3 linked regions of the Aquitalea magnusonii genome follow. The protein of the gene in region 1 interacts with the protein of each later gene in a pairwise test. Links are inferred from orthologs where the notes say so. Each region holds a gene or a part of one and is shown on either strand. Other genes may lie near its edges.

Evidence for each region.
Region 2: the proteins of rho (region 1) and nusG interact in binary tests that used the Escherichia coli proteins (3 or more experiments, as listed by UniProt). The link is inferred for Aquitalea magnusonii from one-to-one orthologs.
Region 3: the proteins of rho (region 1) and DLM_RS00510 interact in binary tests that used the Escherichia coli proteins (3 or more experiments, as listed by UniProt). The link is inferred for Aquitalea magnusonii from one-to-one orthologs.

What each region holds. Positions count from the first base shown.
Region 1 is NZ_AP018823.1:653,564-659,627, forward strand. The notes cover bases 1,618-4,469. They hold rho (transcription termination factor Rho), read left to right. Parts: upstream 1,618-2,341; coding sequence 2,342-3,598; downstream 3,599-4,469. Other genes in these bases: DLM_RS03145 (ABC transporter ATP-binding protein), read left to right, coding at 1,618-1,686; trxA (thioredoxin TrxA), read left to right, coding at 1,894-2,220; DLM_RS03160 (trimeric intracellular cation channel family protein), read left to right, coding at 3,696-4,340; DLM_RS03165 (CoA pyrophosphatase), read left to right, coding at 4,346-4,469. Also shown: DLM_RS03140 (ABC transporter permease), read left to right, coding at 1-107; more of DLM_RS03145, read left to right, coding at 109-1,617; more of DLM_RS03165, read left to right, coding at 4,470-4,951; DLM_RS03170 (sensor domain-containing diguanylate cyclase), read right to left, coding at 4,959-6,064. UniProt on the Escherichia coli protein: Facilitates transcription termination by a mechanism that involves Rho binding to the nascent RNA, activation of Rho's RNA-dependent ATPase activity, and release of the mRNA from the DNA template.
Region 2 is NZ_AP018823.1:4,663,768-4,669,913, forward strand. The notes cover bases 2,233-5,166. They hold nusG (transcription termination/antitermination protein NusG), read left to right. Parts: upstream 2,233-3,399; coding sequence 3,400-3,933; downstream 3,934-5,166. Other genes in these bases: tuf (elongation factor Tu), read left to right, coding at 2,233-2,886; secE (preprotein translocase subunit SecE), read left to right, coding at 3,044-3,400; rplK (50S ribosomal protein L11), read left to right, coding at 4,032-4,463; rplA (50S ribosomal protein L1), read left to right, coding at 4,464-5,159. Outside these bases: DLM_RS21930 (M16 family metallopeptidase), read left to right, coding at 1-218; 16S rRNA (guanine(966)-N(2))-methyltransferase RsmD, read left to right, coding at 297-857; DLM_RS21940 (YfhL family 4Fe-4S dicluster ferredoxin), read left to right, coding at 957-1,208; more of tuf, read left to right, coding at 1,696-2,232; rplJ (50S ribosomal protein L10), read left to right, coding at 5,504-5,998; rplL (50S ribosomal protein L7/L12), read left to right, coding at 6,035-6,146. UniProt on the Escherichia coli protein: Part of the processive rRNA transcription and antitermination complex (rrnTAC). The complex forms an RNA-chaperone ring around the RNA exit tunnel of RNA polymerase (RNAP).
Region 3 is NZ_AP018823.1:93,412-99,454, reverse strand. The notes cover bases 1-2,831. They hold DLM_RS00510 (YhbY family RNA-binding protein), read left to right. Parts: upstream 1-1,165; coding sequence 1,166-1,498; downstream 1,499-2,831. Other genes in these bases: carB (carbamoyl-phosphate synthase large subunit), read right to left, coding at 2,726-2,831; greA (transcription elongation factor GreA), read right to left, coding at 2,082-2,558; DLM_RS00505 (DUF4149 domain-containing protein), read right to left, coding at 1,596-2,024; DLM_RS00515 (RlmE family RNA methyltransferase), read right to left, coding at 411-1,046; ftsH (ATP-dependent zinc metalloprotease FtsH), read right to left, coding at 1-330. Outside these bases: more of carB, read right to left, coding at 2,832-5,935; leucine efflux protein LeuE, read right to left, coding at 5,962-6,043.

The sequences.
Region 1 (6,064 bases):
CCTGGTGGATCGCGCTGCCCACTTTTGCGGTGCTGACCACCACCTTGTTGCTGCTGATTTTCATTGGCGAGGGTCTGCGCGCCGCGCTGGACACCCGGAAAGGCTGAGATGGAAACCCTGTTGACCGTTGCCGCGCTCAATGCCCACTTTGGCCGGCAGCAAGTATTGTCCTCGGTCGGTTTCAGCGTGGCAGCCGGCGAAAAAGTGGCGCTGGTGGGCGAGTCCGGTTCCGGCAAGACCGTCACCGCCCAGGCGCTGTTGCAACTGAACCCGGAGGTGCGGCTGACGGGCTCCATCCGCCTGGCTGGAGAAGAACTGCTGGGCGTGGGCGAGAAGCGCCTGCGGCAAATCCGTGGCCGCGACATCGCCATGATTTTTCAGGAGCCCATGCATGCGCTCAATCCGCTGTTCACCATAGGCCGGCAAATTGGCGAAACCCTCACCCTGCACCTGGGGCTGACGGCGCGTGAAGCACGGGCCGAGGCCATTCGCCTGTTGCTGCGTACCGGTATCCAGGATGCCGCCGAGAAGATCGACAGCTACCCCTTCCAGCTGTCCGGTGGCCAGCGCCAGCGCGCGATGATTGCCATGGCGCTGGCGTGTCAGCCGCGTCTGTTGATTGCCGATGAACCCACCACCGCACTGGATGTGACGGTGCAGGCGCAAATCCTGCAATTGCTGGATGAATTGCAGCAGGAGATGGGCATGGCGGTGCTGTTCATCACCCACGACCTCAACCTGGTGCGGCGCTTTGCCGACAAGGTGGTGGTGATGCGTGGCGGCCTGGTGGTGGAAAGCGGCAAGGTGGTGCAGGTGTTCAGCCACCCGGCTCATCCTTATACCGCCGAACTGTTGGCTAGTCGGCCAGGCATCCTGGACGCCGAAGTGCAGGAGTCGGCCGCGCTGCCGCTACGGCTGCAGGCCAGGGACATCACCGTCAGCTATCGCCGCAAGGCAGGTTGGTTCAGCCAGCGGTTGGTGCCGGTGGTGCAGCAGGTATCGCTGGATGTCCCGGCAGGGCAAACGCTGGGCATTGTCGGTGAGTCCGGCTCCGGCAAGACCACGCTGGGGCATGCATTGCTGCGCCTCTTGCCCAGCCAAGGCCAGATCAGGCTGGACGACATGGCACTGCAGGACTTGCGTGGCCGTCGCCTGCGCCATGCCCGCAAGGATTTCCAGGTGGTGTTCCAGGACCCGTTTTCCTCGCTGTCGCCACGCATGACGGTGGGGCAGATCGTCGCGGAGGGCCTGGCCTTGCACCAGCCGGGTTTAAGTGCCGCGCAGGTACGCCAGCAGGTGATAGCCACCCTGACCGAGGTTGGCCTGCATCACGAAATGATGGAACGCTATCCGCACGAGTTTTCCGGCGGCCAGCGCCAGCGCATTGCCATTGCCCGTGCCTTGATTCTCAAGCCGAAACTCATCTTGCTGGACGAACCGACCAGCGCGCTGGATGCCACCTTGCAAAAGCAGGTGCTGCAATTATTGCGCAGCCTGCAACGCAAGTACGGCCTGAGCTACCTGTTCATCAGCCATGATCTGGCGGTCATCCGCGCGGTGGCCCACCGGGTGCTGGTGCTGCAGGCCGGCCGGGTGGTGGAGCAGGGGGTGACTGCACAGGTATTTGACAAGCCGCAGCAGCCCTATACCCGCCAATTGCTGGCAGCGGCGCTGCCAGGCTCTTGAAAATGGCGCAGCTGCTCCCCATTCTCTGTGAATACCGCTTGGCACAAACCGGAATTTTCCAGCAACATCGGCAAGTGCCAACCCTACTTGCAAGCCGGGCTTGCAAAAGCCGCAACTGCCGCTAGGCAGCGGTTGCCCCACAGTCAGTCAGTTGTTACCATCAGCGGCTAACGACACTGCAAACCACCCCGAATACTAGAGGAAGCCATGAGCGATCTTATCCTGCATGTAACCGACGACTCCTTTGAACAAGACGTCCTGAAGGCCGATGTGCCGGTTCTGGTCGACTACTGGGCTGAATGGTGTGGTCCTTGCAAGATGATCGCCCCCATCCTGGACGAAGTGGCCAAGGAATACGCCGGTCGTCTGAAAGTGGCCAAGCTGAACATCGACCAGAACGAACTGACCCCGCCGAAATTCGGCATCCGCGGCATTCCGACGCTGATGATTTTCAAGGATGGCCAGGTAGCGGCCACCAAGGTGGGCGCACTGGCCAAGAGCCAGCTGGCCGCCTTCATTGACAGCCACATCTAAAGCGTCTATTCTCACCTGAACTTCTTCAAGCAGGCGGCGCATCAGTCGCCTGTTTCGTATCCGCATCCACACCCCACGAACAGCGTTCTGCTCAATCTTTACGAGTCGACCAACGGCCGCTATGCATTTATCTGATCTCAAACACCTTCATGTATCCCAGCTCGTGGAAATGGCTATTTCCAACGAGATCGAGGGCGCTAACCGCCTGCGCAAGCAAGATCTCATCTTTGCGCTTCTGAAAAACCAGGCCAAAAAAGGCGAAAGCATCTTCGGCGAGGGCACCCTGGAAGTGCTGCCGGACGGTTTCGGTTTCCTGCGCAGCCCGGATACCTCGTATCTGGCTGGTCCGGATGACATCTATGTCAGCCCGTCGCAGATCCGTCGTTTCAATCTGCATACCGGCGACTCCATCGAAGGCGAGATCCGTACGCCCAAGGATGGCGAACGCTACTTCGCGCTGGTGAAGGTGGACAAGGTCAATGGCGAGCCGCCGGAGAACTCCAAACACAAGATCCTGTTTGAAAACCTCACGCCGCTGTTCCCGACCGAACAGTTCAAGCTTGAGCGTGACATTCGTGCCGAAGAAAACATTACCGGTCGCATCATCGACCTGATTTCGCCCATCGGCAAAGGCCAGCGCGCCCTGCTGGTGGCACCGCCGAAATCCGGTAAAACCGTGATGCTGCAGCATATCGCGCATGCCATCATCGCCAATCATCCAGAAGCGGTGATGATTGTGCTGCTGATTGACGAACGTCCGGAAGAAGTGACCGAAATGCAGCGCTCGGTGAAGGGCGAGGTTGTATCCTCCACCTTCGACGAGCCGGCCACCCGCCATGTGCAGGTAGCCGAAATGGTGATCGAAAAGGCCAAGCGCCTGGTCGAGCACAAAAAGGATGTGGTCATCCTGCTGGACTCCATCACCCGTCTGGCCCGTGCCTACAACACCGTGGTGCCGGCTTCGGGCAAGGTACTGACCGGTGGTGTGGACGCCAACGCCCTGCAACGCCCCAAGCGTTTCTTTGGTGCGGCACGTAATGTGGAAGAGGGTGGCAGTCTCACCATCATCGCCACGGCGCTGGTGGATACCGGCAGCCGCATGGATGATGTGATCTACGAAGAATTCAAGGGTACCGGCAACTGCGAAATCCATCTGGAACGCCGCATGGCGGAAAAGCGCATTTTCCCGGCCCTCAACATCAACCGTTCCGGCACGCGCCGTGAAGAGCTGCTGGTGCCGCAAGACCAATTGCAGCGTATCTGGGTACTGCGCAAGCTGCTGTACCCGATGGATGACATCGAGGCGATGGAATTCCTCCAGGACAAGATCAAGGCCACCAAGTCCAACCTGGCTTTCTTCGACTCCATGCGCCGCTGACAGGCGGCAAGGATCTGATCCCGTCTTCGGGATGCAATGGATGAACCCGACGCCGGACCTGAGCAGGTCTGGCGTTTTTCTTGGTATGACCCGCAAGATGGAATTCAGTAGTCGTTTTTTCCAGATGGAAGTCTTTTCCGCCATCGGTACTGTTGCATTTGCCTTTTCAGGCTATCTGATCGGAGTGCGCAAGCAACTGGACTTGCTGGGCATCGTGGTGGTGGCACTGCTCACCGCCATTGGTGGTGGCATTCTGCGCGATGTACTGGTGGCGCGGGTGCCGCTGGTGTTCTTCAATTACACCAGTCTGGCCATCATCGCGGCCACGCTGCTGCTATCGGCATTGTTGCGGTTGCATCGTCGCCAGAGCCGCACGCTGGCGCGCCTGTTCATCATTGCCGATTCGCTGGGGCTGGTGGCGTTCAGCATCACCGGCGCCCAGGTAGGGCTGATGTACGATCTGAATGCCTTTGGCGTGGTATTGCTGGGTTTCATTACCGCCGTGGGGGGCGGTGTGGTGCGTGACATGATGGTGAATGATATTCCCTTCATTCTGCACAAGGATTTTTACGGCACCGTGTCCATACTGGTAGCTGGTACTTTGTTTGTGTTGGACCAGTTGACCTGGGTAAGCAGTTGGATGCTGCAGTTGTTGTTTGTGCTTGGCCTGGCCATTCGCCTGTTTGCCCATTGGAGCGAGCTGGCCCTGCCCAAGATTGGCCCGCAATCAAAACAAGGATGACAGCCATGTGGCCGGCTGAAATGGTGGAGGCCCAGGCCTGGATACGCCAGCGTCTGGCAGGGTTCGAGTTTGATGGACGTGCCGGGGACATTCCCTGGCGGGTGGCTGGCGCGAAACAGCGCCCGGCGGCTGTGTTGGTGCCGCTGGTGTGGCATGACAGCGGCCCCACCGTGTTGCTCACGCGCCGGACAGAGTCGCTGTCCACCCATGCCGGGCAGGTGAGTTTTCCCGGCGGCAAGGTGGATGCCGAGGACAGTTCGGTGATTGCCGCTGCCTTGCGCGAAGCGCAGGAGGAAATCGGCCTGGCGACGGATGGCGTGACGGTGCTGGGTACGCTGCCGCAGTATGTCACCATCACCGATTTTGTTGTCACGCCGGTGGTGGCCATGCTGCAGCCCCCGCTACTGTTGCGGCCGGAGCCTGGCGAGGTGGCCGAGGTGTTCGAGGTGCCGCTGGCGCTGGCACTGGATGCGCGCCAGTACGAGAAGCACAGTTATGAGCGTGACGGCATGCGTGGTCAGTATCTGGCCATGCAGTGGCAGCACTACACCATCTGGGGGGCAACGGCAGCCATGCTGCGCTTGCTGGCGCAGGCACTGTCAGCCAAGTAGCGCGGTCTTACTCGCTGTTGCCATCGCTGAGCATCAGGTCGCGCCCGGCCATCTTGGCTTGATACAGCAGCTTGTCGGCACGGTTCAGCATGCCCGATGGGCTGTCGCCGGGGCGCCAGTCGGTAATGCCGCCGCTGAAGGTGACCTTGTCTTCGGTAAACGGAAATACCGTTGCTGCCAGTACCTGCTGTACCCGTGCCATCACTTTTTCCGCATCCCGCAGGCGGGTACAGGGGAAAATCACCAGAAATTCCTCGCCGCCGATGCGGGCGCAGACATCGGTGCTGCGTGTGCAGTCGCTCAGGGCATTGGCCACGGCCAGCAGTACATTGTCACCAGCCTGGTGGCCGAAGCTGTCGTTGAATTGCTTGAAGTGGTCGATGTCGAACACCGCCACCGACATCGGCTGGCTGTAGCGTTCGCAGCGCTGCAGCTCTTCTTTCAGTACCTGGTCGGCATGACGCCGATTGCACAGCCGGGTGAGCGGATCGGTAATGGCCATTTCGTTGAGCAGGCGGTTTTTTTCTTCCAGCTCGTTTTCCAGCGCCTTGCGCTGTGAAATATCGTACAGCGCAATCAAGGCGGCCGGAATTTGCTGATGTGGCATCAGTTCAACCGATACAATTGCCCACAGCGTGCTCTGGTCTTCCCGCTTCAGTTCGGTTTCGCGATTGGATATCGCTTCGCCGGCTTGCAGCCAGTCGCTTACCGGTTCCAGATGCAGTGGCAGATCCAGAATGGCAGGCTGGCCATCGCTGCGCGGCGGGGCTGAAGGAATCCGCAGCATGTCCCGCGCCGGGGCATTGGCGCGCAGGATGCGCATGGTTTCGGTGGCCACCAGAATCAGGGCCACCGGGGCGGTATCCAGTGTCAGCCGCGCCAGTTCTTCGCTTTCGCGAATGCGCGCGGCGCTGGCAGACAGCAGGCGGTTTTGCCGGATATTGCCCAGATGACTGCGCAGCGTGATCAGGGTCAGTGCGGCGGTAAACAGCCAGGCCAGCACCGCCATGCTGGCCTTGTCATGATAAGCACGGGTGAAGTCGCGTTCGGCAATGCCCACCACCACGCGGAAGGGAAAGCCATCCATCATGCGTGAACTGTAGAGCCTGGGTT
Region 2 (6,146 bases), 4.0 Mb from region 1 along the record:
AGGCCAACATCATCGGTGGCTTTCCATTGCGCTACGACAGCAATGGCAAGTTGCTCCCCTATCTGGCCACCATGGGACAGTACCATCTGCCGCTGACTTATCTGCAGGACTACCCGAAGGCGGTAGCTGCACTCACCAGCAAGCAGATTCGTGATGCCTGGCTGCGACGGATTGATCCGCAGCAACTGCAGATTGTGACGGTAGGCGCTACACCTTAGCCGGCAAACTGCTTGCGATGCAGCATGCTAGGCGGGAAAAGAGTAAACTCTCGCCCTTGTGTTTTCAGCCTAAGTACCATGAATCAGCAGCGAAACAAAGTCCGTATCATTGGTGGCCAGTATCGCCGCCGCCTGTTGCCCTTCCCGGATGCGGAAGGACTGCGGCCCACGCCGGATCGGGTAAGGGAAACCGTTTTCAACTGGCTGGGGCAGGAACTGTATGGCAAACGCTGTCTGGACCTGTTTGCCGGTAGCGGTGCGCTGGGGTTTGAAGCGGCATCGCGTGAAGCCTCCCGTGTGGTCATGGTGGAGAAATCACGCAAGGTAGTCGAGTCACTCAAGGCAAATCGTCAGTTGCTATCGGCCATGCATATCGATGTTGTCGCCATGGACGCGCTGCACTACGTGAAAAGCTGCCGCGAACAATTTGACGTCATCTTTCTGGATCCTCCCTATGATTCGACATTGCTGCAGCAGGTGCTGCCCGTGCTGGCGGAACTGCTGACGGCAGAAGGCGTGGTTTACTTCGAGGCCAGACACTGGCCTGAAAGTCTGGCCGGCTGGGATGTCATCAAACAGGACAAGGCAGCATCCGTGCATTACGCACTGGTGCGTCCGCTGCAACAAGAATCGCTGTAATACGCCTGCAGGTCGCCGCATAAAGATATAACGGGGCGAACTTGCGACCGTGGCAGGCGGATGACAGAATCAATACTGTGAATACTTGAGGAAATTACTATGTCTCTCATGATTACCGACGAATGCATCAACTGCGACGTCTGTGAACCGGAATGCCCGAACAACGCCATTTCCCAGGGCGAAGAGATCTATCAGATCGACCCCAACCTGTGTACCCAGTGCGTTGGGCATTATGACGAACCGCAATGCCAGCAAGTCTGTCCGGTGGATTGCATCCCGCTGGATCCGGCCCATCCGGAAACCCAGGAACAGTTGCATGCAAAATATCTGCAGATCTCCGGCAAGGCCTGATCAAGGCTAAGTGCTTGATGCAAAAAGCAGAGCCCCGCCCAGTGCGGGGCTTTGTGCATTTTCCGGCAAAAATAATTAAAAAAATTGCGCTACAGGTGTTGACGACAGAAACGGGTATCTATACTATTCGGGTCTCTCAGGGGGGGTTACCCCAGCGGTCAACGGGTCCGGACTGTAAATCCGGCGGCTCAGCCTTCGAAGGTTCGAATCCTTCTCCCCCCACCAGAATTATTTACGTCTTGGCGGCGTGTAGTATGAAAGCCGTTTAGTTGTTGCAGGCGGGTGTAGCTCAATGGTAGAGCAGAAGCCTTCCAAGCTTACGACGAGGGTTCGATTCCCTTCACCCGCTCCAAGCGTTAATGCCTGTTAAGGGCCCATGTAGCTCAGGGGTAGAGCACTCCCTTGGTAAGGGAGAGGTCGGCAGTTCAATTCTGCCCATGGGCACCACCAAATTTGTTTGTAGTGACTCATTTCAGGAAATTTTGCCATGGCTAAGGAAAAGTTCGAGCGGACCAAACCGCACGTAAACGTCGGCACCATCGGTCACGTTGACCATGGTAAGACCACCCTGACCGCAGCGATCACCACCATTCTGTCCAAGAAGTTCGGTGGCGAAGCCAAGGACTACTCCCAGATCGACAGCGCGCCGGAAGAAAAGGCACGTGGTATTACCATTAATACCGCACACGTAGAATACGAAACCGAGTCCCGTCACTACGCTCACGTAGACTGCCCGGGTCACGCCGACTACGTTAAGAACATGATTACCGGTGCTGCCCAGATGGACGGCGCAATCCTGGTGTGCTCCGCAGCTGACGGCCCGATGCCGCAAACCCGCGAACACATCCTGCTGTCCCGTCAGGTTGGCGTACCGTACATCATCGTTTACCTGAACAAGGCTGACCTGGTTGACGACGCTGAACTGCTGGAACTGGTTGAAATGGAAGTGCGCGATCTGCTGTCTTCCTACGACTTCCCGGGCGACGACACTCCGGTAGTAATCGGTTCCGCTCGTCTGGCACTGGAAGGCGACCAATCCGAAATGGGCGAACCGTCCATCTTCCGTCTGGCTGCTGCACTGGACTCCTACATCCCGACGCCGGAACGTGCTGTTGACAAGCCGTTCCTGCTGCCGATCGAAGACGTATTCTCCATCTCCGGTCGTGGTACTGTAGTAACCGGTCGTGTAGAGCGCGGTATCGTCAAAGTTGGTGAAGAACTGGAAATCGTAGGCCTGAAGGCAACTGCGAAGACCACCTGCACCGGCGTTGAAATGTTCCGCAAGCTGCTGGACCAAGGCCAGGCTGGTGACAACGTAGGCGTACTGCTGCGTGGTACCAAGCGTGAAGACGTAGAACGTGGCCAAGTACTGGCCAAGCCGGGCACCATCACCCCGCACACCAAGTTTGGCGCATCCGTATACGTGCTGAGCAAGGATGAAGGCGGTCGCCACACCCCGTTCTTCGCCAACTACCGTCCGCAGTTCTACTTCCGTACAACCGACGTGACCGGTGCTGTAAGCCTGGCCGAAGGCGTGGAAATGGTAATGCCGGGTGACAACGTAGAAATCACCGTAGAACTGATCGCCCCGATCGCTATGGAAGAAGGTCTGCGTTTCGCGATCCGTGAAGGTGGCCGTACTGTTGGCGCCGGCGTGGTAGCAAAGATCATTGCTTGATTAATAGGTTTATAGGCCAGTAGCTCAATTGGTAGAGTATCGGTCTCCAAAACCGAGGGTTGGGGGTTCGAGACCCTCCTGGCCTGCCAATTAAGACCAGCCGGCGCTTGTGCGCCGGTTGGTCTTTTGTCGCATACGCGCAGAGAACATTCCGCACATGGAAATGCAAGATAAACTCAAACTGGCCTTGGCCGGTCTGCTGGTGGTTGCCGGTGTTGTTGGCTTCTACATGATTCCCGAAGATCAGGGTGTGTTGCGCGCTCTGGCATTCATTGTTGGTGTTGTGCTGGCGGCGGGTGCTGTCTGGCTGTCAGTGCCGGGCAAGGAGTTTGTTGCCTATGCCAATGATTCGCTTGTGGAGGCGCGCAAGGTCGTATGGCCTACCCGCAAGGAAGCTATGCAAATGACCGGCTTGGTTTTCGTCTTCGTTCTGGTGCTGGCCCTGTTCATGTGGATGGTGGACTCGGGTCTGTCCTGGTTGTTCTACGATGTAATTCTTGGTCGAGGTAGATAATGGCAAAGCGCTGGTACGTTGTGCACGCTTATTCCGGTTTTGAGAAAAGTGTGCAGAAGGCGCTACGTGAGCGCATCGAACGTTCCGAGGTAGCGGATCTGTTTGGCCAGATTCTCGTTCCGGTGGAAGAAGTGGTGGATATCAAGAACGGTCGCCGCTCCATTACCGAACGCAAGTTCTTCCCTGGCTATGTTCTGGTCGAGATGGATATGACCGACGATACCTGGCACCTGGTGAAGAGTACGCCTAAGGTGACTGGTTTTGTTGGTGGTACTGCCAATCGCCCGGCGCCGATTTCCAAGAAGGAAGTCGATGCCATCATGCAGCAAATGCAAGAAGGCGTGGAAAAGCCGAAGCCGAAGGTATTGTTTGAAGTGGGTGAAAAGGTTCGCGTCATTGACGGTCCTTTCAATGACTTCAACGGCTCTGTTGATGAAGTTAACTACGAGCGTAACAAGCTGCGTGTGTCGGTGCAGATTTTCGGTCGCGACACGCCGGTTGAGCTGGATTTCAGTCAGGTAGAAAAGCTGTAATTTTACTTGGCAGCTAGTTTGTAAGCGTATATACTGTTGCGCTTTCGTCCGGGAAGCGAGTACACGCTCGCGCTATACCCATTTTAGGAGTTTTAATCGTGGCAAAGAAAATTGTCGGCTATGTAAAGCTGCAAGTGCCCGCTGGTAAGGCCAACCCGTCTCCTCCGATCGGTCCGGCCCTGGGTCAGCGTGGTCTGAACATTATGGAATTCTGCAAGGCGTTCAACGCCCAGACTCAAGGCATCGAGCCGGGTCTGCCGATTCCGGTTGTGATCACTGCTTATGCAGACAAGTCCTTCACCTTCATCATGAAGACGCCGCCGGCGACCATTCTGCTGAAGAAGGCTGCTGGTATCAAGTCCGGTTCCGCCAAGCCGCATACCGATAAGGTTGGCAAGGTAAGCCGTGCTCAGCTGGAAGAAATCGCCAAGACCAAGCAGCCGGATCTGACCGCTGCTGATCTGGACGCTGCTGTTCGCACCATCGCCGGCTCCGCCCGTTCGATGGGTCTTGAAGTGGAGGGTGTGTAAATGGCCAAGATTTCCAAGCGCCTGCAAACCCTGAAGGCAACTGTTGATCGCAACAAGCTGTACGCTGTTGAAGAAGCAATTGCTCTGGTTAAGTCCGCTGCTACCGCCAAGTTTGACGAGTCCATCGATGTGGCCGTTAATCTGGGTGTTGATCCGCGTAAATCCGACCAGGTTGTACGTGGCTCCGTAGTTCTGCCGCGTGGTACCGGTAAGTCCGTACGCGTTGCTGTATTTGCTCAAGGTGCCAACGCCGAAGCCGCCAAGGCTGCCGGTGCTGAAGTTGTCGGTTTCGACGACCTGGCCGAGCAAGTAAAAGCTGGCAACCTGGACTTCGACGTGGTGATTGCCTCCCCGGATGCAATGCGCGTTGTTGGTCAGCTGGGTCAAATCCTCGGCCCGCGTGGCCTGATGCCGAACCCGAAGGTTGGTACTGTTACCCCGAACGTTGCCGAAGCGGTTAAAAACGCTAAGGCCGGTCAGGTTCAATACCGTACCGACAAGGCTGGTATCATTCACGCCACCATCGGCCGTGCTTCCTTCGAAGCCGAAGCTCTGCGTGAAAACTTTACCGCTCTGGTAGATGCCCTGGTGAAAGCCAAGCCGGCCGCTGCCAAGGGTGTGTATCTGAAAAAGATCGCCGTATCCAGCACCATGGGTATTGGCGCTCGTGTAGATACCAGCTCCGTCAGCGCTTAAGTTGATGTGAGTGCGGCGAGGTGGCGTGCCACCTTGCCACTGGCTTTGGGCTGGCAGGCTTGCCTGCCAGATTGTCAAAGACCGTAGGAGCCGCAAGGCTTAATCGCAAGTCACTGCCCGGTGGCCTGCATCCTGCGCAGATGGTGTACCCGAAAGTAGGCTTCTGAAGAGTTCAGGGCTCATGTAGCTCAGGGGTAGAGCACTCCCTTGGTAAGGGAGAGGTCGGCGGTTCAATTCCGCCCATGAGCACCAGTTTCCCTTCTCTATGTTGTCTCCTGATACAGGTCGCCGCTGCAAAGCGGAGCAGAAATCATTCTGCTTCATTTCAGTCTAGGAGATAGACCTTGAGTCTCAATATCGAAGATAAAAAGGCAGTCGTTGCTGCTGTAGCTGCCGAGCTGGCCGCTGCACAGACCCTCGTCATCGCCGAATATCGGGGCATCGAGGTAAGCAGCATGACCAAGCTGCGCGCTCAAGCGCGTGAGCAAGGCGTTTACCTGCGCGTTCTGAAGAACACGCTGGTTCGCCGTGCGGTTGCTGGTACCCAATTCGAAGCGCTGGCCGAACAAATGGTTGGCCCGCTCGTTTACGGTATCTCTGCCGATCCGGTTGCTGCTGCCAAGGTGCTGCATCAATTTGCCAAGGCTGACGACAAGATCATCGTCAAGGCAGGTTCCTACAATGGCGCGGTACTGAATGCTGCTCAGGTTGCTGAGTTGGCGTCCATCCCGAGCCGCGAAGAACTGCTGTCCAAGCTCCTCTACGTTATGCAAGCTCCGGTTGCTGGCTTCGCCCGCGCCCTGGCTGCATTGGCAGAGAAGCAAGCCGAAGCCGCTTAACTTATTTGATTCTTATAGAATTCAGGAGATTTTTACATGGCAATCACCAAAGAAGACATCCTCGAAGCCGTTGCTGGCCTGACCGTTATGGAACTGAACGACCTGGTTAAGGCGTTCGAAGAGAAGTTCGGCGTTTCCGCTGCTGCCG
Region 3 (6,043 bases), 560 kb from region 1 along the record:
GAAGATGCTCATCAGCATGGACGGTTCTTCTTCCGGCTTGGCGGAGAAGCGGACGTTGTTCTTGATCAGGTCTTCGACCAGTTGCGGATCATAGGGCGCATAGGTGGCAAAAGCCGAACCATCGGTACGCTTGCCCTTCAGCCACTGGCCACGCAGCGGATGGCCCTCAATGCTCAGGGACTGCACCTTGCCGGATTCGACATCGCTGATGAATTGCGAGTACTCGATCTGGTTCTGGGCATCCTGGCGTTTGTTGAACTGATTGAATACAGTCATCAGTACCAGACCGATGATCACCCAGATGGCGATGTTTTTGCCGATATTGTTCACGAGTAGCGGACTCCTCTGTGCCCTGACTTTGCGGTTGCGTATTTCATTGGTATGAATTGTAAACCCCGGGGGGGCGTATGTCAGCGTCGGCCCTTGCCCAGCAGGTAAATTTCGCTGGAGCGATCACGCGAGGCCTTGGGTTTGCGGGTAACTACCTCGTCAAACAGATCCCGCATTGACTGCAGATAGGGCTGGAAATCACTGCCCTGAAACACTTTGACGAGAAAACAGCCCCCGGGTTTCAGGTGATCACGGGCAAATTCGAGCGCCAGTTCACACAGCAGAAAACTTCTGGCCTGATCCATGGCACTCATTCCGGAAATATTGGGTGCCATGTCGGAAATTACAAGGTCTAGTGCACGACCATCCAGCAGATCGACAAACTCGGCCAGCACTTCGTCCTCGCGAAAGTCACCCTGAATGAAATCAACGTCGGCAATCGGATTCATCGGCAAGATATCCAGCGCAAACACCTTGCCTTGCGGGCCGACGATACGCGCCGCCACTTGCGACCAGCTACCGGGGGCGCTACCCAGGTCGGCCAGCACCGTCCCCGGACGGATCAGTTTGTCTTTTTCGTTGATTTCCAGCAGCTTGTACGCTGCCCGCGCCCGGTAGCCATCTTTCTTGGCCATCTGCACATACTGATCGTTAACATGTTCGCGCAGCCAGGTATTGCTGCTGGTACTTCTTGCCATGAGTTGCTTCCTGCCCATTCCACACAGCACAGCCATGCAGGCTATCCTGTTGTTTTTCAGTCTGTTTGTGACCAGAGTTTGGGCTATGCGCCAAACTCTAGTAGAATCCCGTTTTGCTTTGAAACCAAGCCTGTCCAATGAAAATCGAACTGCAACCATTCCAGCGCCAGCACCTCAAGGGCCTGGCTCAGACTCTCAGCCCGGTCGTGATGATCGGCAACAACGGCCTGAGCGACTCCGTACTGCGCGAAATCGCCATCAGCCTGGATGCACACGAGCTGATCAAGATCCGCGTGCAGGGTGATGACCGTGCTGCACGCATTGCTCTGTACGAGCAGATTTGCGATGAGCTGGGCGCGGCACCGGTACAGCATATCGGCAAATTGCTGGTGCTGTGGCGCCCCAGCGACAAGCAGCGCATTGTCCTGCCCAAGAACAAGAAGGCGCTGAAGATCGCCTCCCAATCCTGATACTGCCCTTGGGCGGTATAGCAAAAGCGGTGGCTTGCCACCGCTTTTATTTTGCCCTAAGCGGGCTTGTGGCCACCAGCGTGCATGCACCGCACACTCAATCGCGCCGCAGGATGTAGGCCAGCCCCATCAGGCTCTGTACCAGATAGATCAGGCTGGAAATGGCATGCCAGGTAGCGAAACCGCCGCCAAACAGGCCTTCTGCCGCGTGGTTCATCTGTAATTTGAGCGCCGCGATGATGGGGGTGACGGCAAAATGGTTGATCACGGTACACAGCAGCATGCCGACAATCAGCCAGAAGCTGGCTTCCTTCATGCCACGCACGCCATTGCGCCATACCGCATCCACCAGCAGGAATACACCGCACACCAAGCCCACCCAGGCAATGGCGGCAAACAGTTTGCCGGCAACCATGCCGGCCGTTACCGTGTCCAGTGAGCGGAACAAGACCGGGGCGACGATGATGCCGATCACCCACAGGCCACCGATCCAGAAGGTTCTGGCTATTGCTCGCAATCCGTCCATGCGCGCTCCCTGACTCCACAGCAAAAACGCGCGAAAGCGCGCGTTTGGTTTGTCTGCTTAGATGTATTTGACGTCCAGCACTTCGTATTCGCGAATGCCGCCCGGGGCCACCACTTCGGCCACGTCGCCGCTTTCCTTGCCGATCAGCGCACGGGCAATCGGCGAATTGACCGACACCTTGCACAGCTTGATGTCGGCTTCATCGTCGCCCACGATCTGGTAGGTCACCTGGTCTTCGGTTTCCAGATCCATCAGCTCGACGGTGGCACCAAACACCACGCGGCCATCCGCGTCCAGCTCGGCCGGGTTGATGATCATGGCATTGGAAATCTTGCCTTCCAGTTCGGCAATACGGCCTTCAACGAAGCCTTGGCGCTCTTTGGCAGCATCGTATTCTGCATTTTCGGACAGATCGCCATGCGACCGTGCCTCGGCAATCGCTTCGATCACCGCCGGGCGCTCCACGCTCTTCAGGCGTTGCAGTTCTTCTTTGAGAAGTTCGGCGCCACGCAGCGTCAACGGGACTTTGTTCATTCGGGTGCTCTCCTGAGGCGGTACCCCCGCCGTCATCAAAAACACAAGCCGCCGTACGAGACGGCGGCTTGGCTGTTGCAGTTCAATGTCTGGATTGTAACGGCAAATCGTCCGCGGTTCAAAGCTTCAACGCACAACTTGCCGTCATATTCCGACAGTCCACCACATCAAGGCTTGATGGAGGCGTGCAGTTCCTGAACGCTGTAGACATCAAACTCTTCCACATGGGCCATGCCCACGCACACTGCCTTGGCACCGGCCAGGGTGGTGTACTGCGGAATGCGCGCCTGCAGGGCGCTGCGGCGGATGGAGTGGCTGTCCTGGATGGCCTGACGTTTTTCGTCCACGGTATTGACCAGCACGTCGATTTCGCCGTTCTTGATCATGTCGACGATGTGCGGACGGCCTTCGTTCACCTTGTTGACCACCTGTACCACGATGCCGGCTTCGGCCAGGGTCTTGGCGGTACCGCGCGTTGCGCAGACGCCAAAGCCCAGGCGTTGCAGTTCGCGTGCTACGTCAACCGCGCCGTTCTTGTCGGACTGACGTACCGACAGGAACACCTTGCCGGTGCGCGGCAGCTTGTCGCCGGCGGCCAACTGGCTCTTGACGAAGGCTTCGGCAAAGCTCTTGCCCACGCCCATCACTTCGCCGGTGGACTTCATTTCCGGTCCGAGGATGGTGTCTACGCCCGGGAACTTGATGAAGGGGAATACGGCTTCCTTCACGGCGTAGTACGGCGGAATCACTTCCTTGGTGAAGCCCTGCTCGGCCAGACTGATGCCGGCCATGGCACGGGCGGCAATCTTGGCCAGTGGAGCGCCAGTTACCTTGGACACAAACGGTACGGTACGCGAGGCACGCGGGTTTACTTCCAGCACGAAGATGGTGTCGCCCGGGATAGCAAACTGCACGTTCATCAGGCCGACCACGTTCAGCGCACGCGCCATGGCTTCGGTCTGGCGACGGATTTCGTCCTGTACGGCCGGGAAGAGGCTGTACGGCGGCAGCGAGCAAGCGGAGTCACCGGAGTGGACACCAGCCTGTTCGATATGCTGCATAATGCCGCCGATGACCACGTCCTTGCCGTCGGAGATGCAATCCACGTCCACTTCGATGGCGTCGTTCAGGAAGCGGTCCAGCAGCACCGGGCTGTCGTTGGACACCTTCACCGCTTCGCGCATATAGCGTTCCAGATCGGCCGGTTCGTGCACGATTTCCATCGCGCGGCCGCCCAGTACGTAGGACGGACGCACCACCAGCGGATAGCCGATTTCCTCGGCCAGCTTCATCGCGTCGGCCGGAGTGCGGGCGGTGCGGTTCGGCGGCTGTTTCAGGCCCAGTTCGTTCAGCAGCTTCTGGAAGCGCTCGCGGTCTTCGGCAGCGTCGATCATGTCCGGCGAGGTGCCGATGATGGACACGCCATTGGCTTCCAGTGCACGTGCCAGTTTCAGCGGGGTCTGGCCGCCGTACTGTACGATCACGCCGAACGGTTTTTCGATGCGGCAGATTTCCAGCACGTCTTCCAGCGTCAGCGGTTCGAAGTACAGACGGTCGGACGTGTCGTAGTCGGTCGATACGGTTTCCGGGTTGCAGTTGACCATGATGGTCTCGAAGCCGGATTCGCGCAGCGCCAGCGCAGCATGCACGCAGCAGTAGTCGAATTCGATACCCTGACCGATACGGTTGGGGCCGCCACCCAGCACCATCACCTTCTTGCGGTCGGTGGGCTTGGCTTCGCACTCTTCTTCGTAGCTGGAGTACATGTAGGCGGTGGAGGTGGCGAACTCGGCCGCGCAGGTATCCACTCGCTTGTACACCGGATGCAGGCCCAGCGCCCAGCGCTTGGCACGCACGGCAGCCTGGTCGGTATTCAGCAGCTCGCCCAGACGACGGTCGGAGAAGCCCTTGCGCTTCAGGCGACGCAGTTCGTCAAAGCCCAGTTCTTCCACCTTGCGGCCGGCCAGGGCTTTTTCTTCGCCCACGATGTCTTCGATCTGGGCCAGGAACCACGGGTCGATCTTGCTCAGCGCAAACACGTCGTCACGGCTCATGCCCACGCGGAAGGCATCGGCCACGTACAGGATACGTTCCGGTCCCGGGGTGCTGACTTCGTGACGGATGGTTTCTTCGTTGGTGGTGACCGGGTTGAAGCCGGACAGGCCGGTTTCCAGGCCACGCAGCGCCTTGTGCATGGATTCCTGCAGGGTGCGGCCCATGGCCATCACTTCGCCCACCGACTTCATCTGGGTGGTCAGACGGTTATCGGCCTGCGGGAATTTTTCGAAGGCGAAACGCGGAATCTTGGTGACCACGTAGTCGATGGACGGTTCGAACGAAGCCGGGGTGGCACCGCCGGTGATGTCGTTCTTCAGCTCGTCCAGGGTGTAACCCACGGCCAGCTTGGCAGCGACCTTGGCAATCGGGAAACCGGTGGCCTTGGAGGCCAGTGCCGAGGAACGCGATACACGCGGGTTCATCTCGATCACGATCATTTCACCGTTCACCGGGTTGGTGGCGAACTGCACGTTGGAACCGCCGGTGTCCACGCCGATTTCACGGAGTACCGCGATCGATGCATTACGCATGATCTGGTATTCCTTGTCGGTGAGGGTCTGTGCCGGGGCCACGGTGATGGAGTCACCGGTGTGTACGCCCATCGGGTCGAAGTTCTCGATGGAGCAGATGATGATGCAGTTGTCTTTCTTGTCGCGTACCACTTCCATTTCGTACTCTTTCCAGCCGAGTACGGACTGCTCGATCAGCAGTTCATGGGTGGGGGACGCTTCAAAACCGCGCTCGCAGATCGCCAGGAATTCTTCCTTGTTGTAGGCGATGCCGCCACCGGAGCCGCCCATGGTGAAGGACGGACGGATCAGCGTGGGGAAGCCCACCTTGGATTGCGCTTCCAGCGACTCTTCCATGGTGTGGCAGACGAAGGACAACGGGCAGGACAGGCCGATCTTGGCCATGGCTTCCTTGAAGCGGCCACGGTCTTCCGCCTTGTCGATGGCGTCTTCGGTGGCACCGATCAGCTCGACATTGTACTTTTCCAGCACGCCGTGCTTGGCCAGGTCCAGCGCACAGTTCAGTGCGGTCTGACCGCCCATGGTGGGCAAGATGGCGTCCGGGCGTTCCTTGGCAATGATTTTTTCCAGAACCGGCCAGGTGATGGGTTCGATGTAGGTGACATCGGCCATGTTCGGGTCAGTCATGATGGTGGCCGGATTGGAGTTCACCAGGATGACTTTGTAACCTTCTTCACGCAGGGCCTTGCAGGCCTGGGCGCCGGAGTAGTCAAACTCGCAGGCCTGGCCAATCACAATGGGGCCAGCGCCGATGATGAGAATACTCTTGAGGTCGGTACGTTTCGGCATGTTATCGCTCAGTCAATTTCAATTGTTCAGTTCAGGCTGGCTGCCGCCAGTTTGGCCCCGAAGCCCAGAAACAGCGCGCCCACTCCGCCAGACATGGCAGAGGACAGT